DNA from 2 places in the Pseudoalteromonas sp. SW0106-04 genome. Region 2 is predicted to be linked to the other one. Evidence: predicted binding sites of a transcription regulator. Region 2 holds the regulator's gene; the other holds the start of a gene.
What was found. The regulator NrdR, encoded in region 2, represses ribonucleotide reductase genes. The targets are predictions, from matches to a motif close to AAACACNANATNTNGTGTTT.
Positions count from the first base shown of each region.

Region 1 (4,125 bases), on a different contig from region 2:
AGGAGAATGGCTGCGCCATACGTACGATGGTGTCGTACACTGCACTGTCGCCATGGGGGTGGTATTTACCAATTACATCACCGACTACACGAGCCGATTTTTTATAGGGTTTATTCCAGTCATTGCGGAGTTCATTCATGGCGAACAACACACGACGGTGAACAGGCTTAAGCCCATCACGCACATCGGGAAGCGCACGCCCTACGATTACACTCATGGCGTAATCGAGGTAGGAATTTTTTAACTCATCTTCAATATTAACCGGAAGGACTTCGTTGGCGAGATCAGTCATTGATTCCACTTTCCTTCTTCATTGACAGCCTCCGTCCCCAACAAAGTGAAGGAGAATCAGCGACTGTCATTTGTCGTTATTATCTGCGTTCATGCTATCACATTATTTTTGATTTTACAGGCGCTAAATCTTTGCGATTTGCGAAAATCCCCCCGTATAATGGCCTCATAAACACGAGGAAGTTTTATATGACCGAACATCAAAATGTAGACCACAGTGAAATAGCTAAATTTGAAGCCATTGCCGAACGTTGGTGGGATTTCGACGGCGAATTCAAACCACTGCACGATATCAACCCTCTGCGACTGGATTTCATCGCCCAGCACGCACAAGGACTGGCGCAGAAGCGGGCCGTGGATATAGGCTGCGGAGGCGGAATTTTAGCTGAGAGCATGGCCAAGCTTGGCGCCCAAGTCACGGGAATTGATATGGGCCAAGAGCCGCTAAATGTCGCCAAGCTGCACGCGCTGGAGTCTGGGGTAAAAGTGGATTATCAGTTAAGCACTGCCGAGGCATTTAGCGAGCACCACAGTGAACAGTTTGATGTGGTCACTTGTATGGAAATGCTTGAGCATGTGCCTGAGCCCGAGTCGGCTATTGCCGCCGCCGCCCGCCTCGCTAAACCAGGAGCAAACGTGTATTTCTCTACGCTCAATAAAACCACTAAAGCCTATTTGCTGGCAATAGTGGGCGCGGAGAAGGTGCTAAAAATGGTTCCTGAAGGCACGCACGACCATAGTAAGTTTATTCGCCCCTCGCAACTTATAACGTGGGCTGAGCAACAGGGACTCAAAGTGCGTCACAGCGCCGGCTTAAGTTATAACCCGCTGACAAAACAATTTACCCTTAATAACGACGTTAGCGTTAACTATTTATTGCACTTCGAAAAATTGCTGTGATCGAAAATGATCCGCGCATTGTATTGGCAAATTCGCGGATGACGAATACACTATATCTGGTGGCTTGTTAATTTTTGAACACCAGATATAGTGATTTAAAATGATCGTCACGAATACAATTTAAGCGTATTGATGATAAAAAAATCAGTCGCTATCGGTACAAAAATTTCGTTTAAATTGTTTTTTTTGGCGTTGATTTTCATCTAAATACAGCTTTAAAAATGCTATAAGGTTAACGATCACTAACCCCTTGTAGTTATCCACAGATTGTCAAGGTATGCGCCTCTTGCAAAAGCATCGCTACCCCACTATCTTGTGAGTCGCTGTGATGAAAACACCATATATAGTGTTTAAATCTTGGCCAATTAGGCCGTGCTTTAATCTGCTGTACTCATAAATAGGTGATAGCGAAGCACTATCCTGGCAGTAAAGTAACATCCGCTGATGTAAATACGGGCGGCAACACGTATTTCTCAGCCGTGCGCTAAGACAACTAATTATAAATACGGGCAATAACTATGAACCAACAGCTATCTGTTAGTAAACGCGACGGACGTAAGGAAGCGCTGGATTTAGATAAAATCCATCGCGTTATTACTTGGGCGGCAGAAGGTCTGAATAATGTATCTGTCTCACAAGTTGAACTTAAGTCCCATATTCAGTTCTATGACGGTATCCGCACCGAAGACATTCATGAGACAATCATTAAGTCAGCAGCAGATCTGATCTCAAAAGACACTCCTGACTATCAGTTTTTGGCAGCTCGCCTTGCTATCTTCCATCTAAGAAAGAAAGCTTATGGCCAATTTGAGCCACCGAAGCTGTATGACCACGTAGTTAAGCTCGTTGAAGATAAACGCTACGATCAACATTTACTCACTGATTACACTCAGTCTGAGTTCGAGCAAATGGATGCCTTTATTGATCATAGCCGAGACTTAAACTTCAGCTACGCCGCAGTAAAGCAGTTGGAAGGTAAATACCTAGTCCAAAACCGTGTGACTGGCGACATTTACGAGAGCGCGCAATTTTTATATGTATTAGTGGCTGCCAGCTTATTCTCTGAATACCCAAAAGAAACGCGTCTTGACTATGTTAAGCGCTTTTACGATGCCGTTTCTACATTCAAAATTTCGTTGCCAACACCGATTATGTCGGGTGTGCGCACACCGACTCGTCAATTTAGCTCATGCGTACTGATTGAGTGTGACGATAGCCTAGATTCCATTAACGCGACCTCTTCTGCAATCGTTAAATACGTATCACAGCGGGCCGGTATTGGTATTAACGCCGGACGCATTCGTGCCCTAGGCAGCCCAATCCGTAACGGTGAAGCCTACCATACAGGTTGTATCCCATTTTATAAGCACTTCCAAACGGCAGTAAAAAGCTGCTCTCAAGGTGGGGTGCGCGGCGGCGCAGCCACACTCTTCTACCCACTGTGGCACTTGGAAGTGGAAAATCTGCTGGTCTTGAAGAATAACCGAGGTGTCGATGACAACCGGGTACGCCATCTAGATTATGGTGTGCAGTTTAATAAACTGATGTATACCCGACTCATTAAAGACGGCCACATTACCTTGTTCAGTCCATCGGATGTGCCAGGCTTGTACGATGCCTTTTTCGAAGACCAAGAAAAGTTCGAACAGCTATATGTGCAGTACGAACAAGACGAGAGTATTCGCAAAAAACGTATCAAGGCCATTGAGCTGTTTTCGATGTTTTTGCAAGAGCGTGCCAGCACTGGGCGCATCTATCTGCAAAACGTGGATCACTGTAATACTCACAGCCCGTTCGATGCGAAAGTCGCGCCTATTCGCCAATCTAATTTATGTTTAGAAATCGCGCTGCCGACTAAGCCGATGAATAATGTTATGGACGAAGAAGGCGAAATTGCCTTGTGTACGCTATCGGCATTTAACCTCGGTGCTATCAATTCACTCGACGAGCTCGAAGAGCTGGCCGAACTAGGTGTCCGCGCCCTTGATAGCCTGTTGGATTACCAAGAGTACCCTGTTCCTGCTGCGTATAACGCCACCATGGGCCGTCGTACTTTGGGTATTGGCGTCATTAACTTTGCCTATTACTTAGCTAAAAATGGCAAACGTTATTCCGATGGCAGTGCCAACGCGCTAACACACAAAACTTTTGAGGCGATTCAATATTACTTAATGAAAGCGTCAAATGAGTTAGCGAAAGAAAAAGGCGCTTGTCCTAAGTTTAACGAAACAACCTATGCTCAAGGCATTATGCCTATCGATACTTATAAGAAGGATCTCGATAGTGTATGTGACGAGCCGTTACACCTTGATTGGGATGGTCTACGCGAAAGCATTAAAACCCATGGTATGCGTAACTCGACGCTATCAGCGTTAATGCCTTCTGAGACATCATCGCAGATTTCTAATGCCACGAACGGCATCGAGCCGCCGCGTGGGCACATCAGCGTTAAAGCATCCAAAGACGGTATTTTGAAGCAGGTAGTGCCTGAATATGAGCGTTTGAAAGAGCAGTACGAGTTACTTTGGGATATCCCTTCTAACGATGGCTACCTGCAACTTGTTGGCATTATGCAGAAGTTCGTTGATCAAACGATTTCAGCCAATACCAACTATGATCCAAACAAGTTCGAAGGCGGTAAAGTACCTATGAAGTTACTGCTTAAAGACTTATTGACCGCGTACAAGCTGGGTGTCAAAACGTTGTACTACCATAACACTCGTGATGGTGCAGCTGACTCGCAAGACGAGCTTAAGCCAGAACAAGCCGATGACGGCTGTGAAGGCGGCGCGTGTAAAATATAATTACAGCATGCGGCTGTGTACAGCCGCATTCCTTTGTTGTTCTACCAAGTAGATTGAGACCCCACGACTATGTCATACACCACTTTTAGCCGTAATCATAACGACCAATTAAAAGAACCGATGTTTTTTG
Region 1 covers NZ_BCAI01000013.1:63,870-67,994, forward strand. Annotated here, with positions in the region: gene gyrA (DNA gyrase subunit A) at 1-292, opposite strand, end outside; gene ubiG (bifunctional 2-polyprenyl-6-hydroxyphenol methylase/3-demethylubiquinol 3-O-methyltransferase UbiG) at 481-1,191, shown strand; gene nrdA (class 1a ribonucleoside-diphosphate reductase subunit alpha) at 1,710-3,995, shown strand; gene nrdB (class Ia ribonucleoside-diphosphate reductase subunit beta) at 4,065-4,125, shown strand, end outside.
Region 1: the regulator NrdR is predicted to act here: its motif matches at 1,524-1,543, upstream of nrdA (class 1a ribonucleoside-diphosphate reductase subunit alpha).

Region 2 (4,125 bases):
AATAGCCGCTGGCAGATTATCGACAAACAACAGCGGTTACCGCTCTTTGGTGAACAGAGCGATGCATTGCCATTAGCACCGCCAAGTAAGTTACAGGATACCCTAGAAGATTATGCCAGTATGGGGGTCAATATGGGCGCGCACCCACTGTGTTATTTACGCGCCGAAGGGGGGTTACAGCACGCAAAAACCGCCCAGCAATTGCGTCTTTGTCGCAGTGGCGCCAGTGTCACTATTGCTGGCTTGGTCACTGGACGGCAATCACCAGGCAGTGCCGCCGGGGTAACATTTCTAACCTTGGAAGATGAAACCGGCAACACCAATGTCGTGGTGTGGCAGGCAACGGCGAAGGCCCAGCAACAAGCCTTTCTAACCGCACGTTTATTGGAAGTGAAAGGGGTAATAGAAAACCACCAAGGGGTGATCCATGTGATTGCTGGGCGGCTTATTGATCATAGTGACAAGTTACCGGCACTGATACTGAAAAGCCGATTTTTTCATTAGCAATAAAAATAAAATAGTGATTTTTTATTTATTTTTATTATGTGTTGGATTTAAAAATATCATTCTTTTAGGGCTGTGAAAAAAATTCAATCCTTGTTTAAATAAGCTCACACATCCTTGATAGGCAAATGCGCGGTTTGCGCGTACAATAACACCTTTCAAATCGACAATTACGTTGCACCTAGGAGACAGCATGTTAGAACGTAGCATGAACATTGCAGACTTTGATCCAGAACTTGCCAAAGCGATGGGCGATGAGGTTTCTCGTCAAGAAGAGCATATTGAGCTTATTGCCTCGGAAAACTACTGTAGTCCACGCGTACTTGAAGCGCAGGGCTCACAGCTTACCAATAAATATGCCGAAGGCTATCCGGGCAAACGCTACTACGGTGGTTGTGAGCACGTCGACGTTGTTGAGCAACTGGCGATTGACCGTGCTAACGAGCTGTTTGGCACTGAGTATGCAAACGTGCAACCGCATGCCGGCTCGCAAGCTAACGCCGCAGTGTTTCAAGCGCTACTTCAGCCACACGACACTGTACTAGGCATGAGCTTAGCTCATGGCGGTCACTTAACTCATGGTGCACATGTAAACTTCTCAGGCAAAACCTACAATGCCATTCAATATGGTTTGAATGAGCAAACCGGCGAGATCGATTACGATCAAGTTGAAGCCCTTGCCCTTGAGCACAAGCCAAAGATGATCATTGGTGGTTTCTCAGCTTATTCTGGTATCGTTGATTGGCAGCGTTTCCGCGAGATTGCCGATAAAGTCGGTGCTTACTTATTTGTAGATATGGCACACGTAGCTGGCCTTATCGCTGCCGGTGTGTACCCAAGCCCAGTGCCTTACGCACATGTGATCACCACCACCACGCACAAAACGCTAGCGGGCCCACGCGGCGGTTTAATCATCTCTAATTGTGGTGATGAAGATATTTATAAGAAGCTTAACAGCGCGGTTTTCCCAGGCGGTCAAGGTGGCCCACTGTGTCACGTTATTGCAGCCAAAGCGGTGGCTTTCAAAGAAGCGCTACAGCCAGAGTTTAAAGCATACCAGCAACAGGTTGTGGCTAACGCACAAGCAATGGTATCAGTGTTACAAGAGCGCGGTTATAAAGTGGTATCAGGAAAAACGGACAACCACCTATTCCTGCTTGATTTAATCGATAAAGACATTACCGGTAAAGATGCTGATGCAGCACTCGGTAACGCCAATATCACGGTGAATAAGAACTCAGTACCGAATGACCCACGTTCACCCTTTGTCACTTCTGGTTTACGTCTTGGTTCACCAGCGATTACTCGCCGTGGCTTCAAAGAAGCAGAAGCGAAAGAACTTGCTGGCTGGATCTGCGATGTACTTGATAACATCGAAAGCACTGATGTTCAGGCAAAAGTGAAAGAGCAAGTGAAAGCAATCTGTGCTAAGTTTCCAGTGTATGCCTAAGCTGCACTAAATAGCCATTAGGCAAACATTTGTGTATGATAAAGGCCGCAAAAATAGCGGCCTTTTTGTTTTCTACAGGAACCCCAGTCACTATGCATTGTCCTTTTTGCAGCGCCAAAGATACCAAGGTTATCGACTCCCGATTAGTGGGCGGCGGCCATCAGGTTCGACGCCGTCGCGAATGCATTGATTGCCATGAACGTTTCACTACTTTTGAAGGCGCCGAGTTGGTGATGCCACGCGTGATTAAACGGGATGGCTCACGCGAACCATTCAACGAAGATAAGCTCCTTAACGGCTTACATCGTGCCTTAGAAAGGCGGCCGGTGAAAACCGAGCAGGTTGATGAGGTGGTGCATCAAATCAAGTCGCAAATTCGAGCGACCGGTGAGCGAGAGGTCAGCTCTTTGCTTATTGGCGAGTGTATTATGGAAGCGCTGAAAGGACTGGATAAAGTGGCCTATGTGCGCTTTGCATCGGTGTACCGCTCGTTTGAAGATATCCGCGAATTTGGCGAAGAAATCGCCCGTCTAGGGGATTAATATGAGCTTCAGTGCACAAGATGAGCACTTTATGCGCCGCGCTATTGCCTTAGCCTGGCAGGGGCGTTTTACCACCACCCCCAATCCGAATGTGGGCTGCGTGTTGGTTAAAGATGATAAGGTGATTGGCGAAGGCTTTCACATTCAGGCGGGGACGCCGCACGCAGAAATTCATGCCTTAAATGCCGCTGCAGAAAATGCCGAGGGAGCCACCGCATATGTGACCTTAGAGCCGTGCAGCCATACCGGCCGTACCGGCCCTTGTGCTGGCGCCTTGATAGCCGCCAAAGTTGCTAAAGTAGTGTGTGCTATGCAAGACCCTAATCCGCAAGTCAGTGGCCGGGGCATGGCGATGCTTGAGGCCGCTGGCATCGACGTTGAGTATGGTTTGCTTGGTGCCCAAGCCGAAGCGCTTAATACGGGCTTTTTAAAACGCATGCGTACGCAGCGCCCGTTTGTCACCTGCAAACTAGCAGCTAGCATTGATGGTAAAACAGCGCTCGCCAATGGCCAAAGTAAATGGATTACCTGCAGTGACGCCCGTGCTGATGTGCATAGTCTGCGAGCGCAACATTGCGCCATTGTCTCGGGTGCCGATACGGTAATAAGCGACAATGCGCAATTAAATGTGCGCCTAAGCGAACAGCAACTTGCCGATTACCCGCTGGCGCAAGTGCGCCAACCGGTGCGGGTGATTATCGACAGTCGCTACCGGCTCACACCCGATTTAGCGTTAATGCAGACACCCGGTAAGATTATTATCGTGCGCTCACGCACAGCACCTGCGCTTGATAAAGTGCAGCAATGGCCCAACAATGTAACCGAGTTGTATGTTGTCGGGGATAACGATGGCCATGTAGATTTAGACGCGTTACTCACGCAACTGGCTGCAGATGATATTAACTCGCTGTGGCTTGAAGGAGGCGCGACCCTAGCGGGGGCCTTTGCGAAGCAGCAGCTTATTGATCGTTATGTGGTTTATTTGGCCCCTAAACTTATGGGCCAAGATGCCAAAGGGCTGGTGAACATAGGTCCATTTGCCAATATGAACGACATTGAACAGATGCAATTCAGCGATATGCGCCCCATTGGCGAAGATGTGCGCCTTACCCTAGATAAAAGAGCAGTGGAATAGCCATGTTTACAGGCATTATAGAAGCAACCGGAACCTTAAGTTCACTCACTCTTGTTGATGGCGATTTAAAAGTGCGCATCAGCAGCGATAGTCTCAACATGGACGATGTGGCCTTGGGTGACAGCATTGCCACGAATGGCGTTTGCCTTACGGTGACACAAAAATTCAGTGATGGGTTCAGTGCCGACGTATCGCGCGAAACCTTATCACTCACACGCTTTGCGCATTACCAGCAAGGCCAACGTGTTAATCTTGAAAAGGCGCTGCAGCCATTATCAAGGTTAGGGGGTCATTTGGTTTCTGGGCACGTAGACGGCATTGCCGAAGTGGTTGATGTGCGTAGCAACGCCCGCGCTATTGAGTATTGGCTGCAAACCGACGCCGAACTGATGAAGTATATTCCTTATAAAGGTTCAGTGTGTATTGATGGTGCCAGTTTGACCGTCAACGAGGTTCACGGTAGTCGCTTTAAGCTGACCATTGTGCCACACACT
Region 2 covers NZ_BCAI01000006.1:17,106-21,230, reverse strand. Annotated here, with positions in the region: gene W04_RS08500 (error-prone DNA polymerase) at 1-504, shown strand, start outside; gene glyA (serine hydroxymethyltransferase) at 698-1,954, shown strand; gene nrdR (transcriptional regulator NrdR) at 2,047-2,496, shown strand; gene ribD (bifunctional diaminohydroxyphosphoribosylaminopyrimidine deaminase/5-amino-6-(5-phosphoribosylamino)uracil reductase RibD) at 2,498-3,631, shown strand; gene W04_RS08480 (riboflavin synthase) at 3,634-4,125, shown strand, end outside.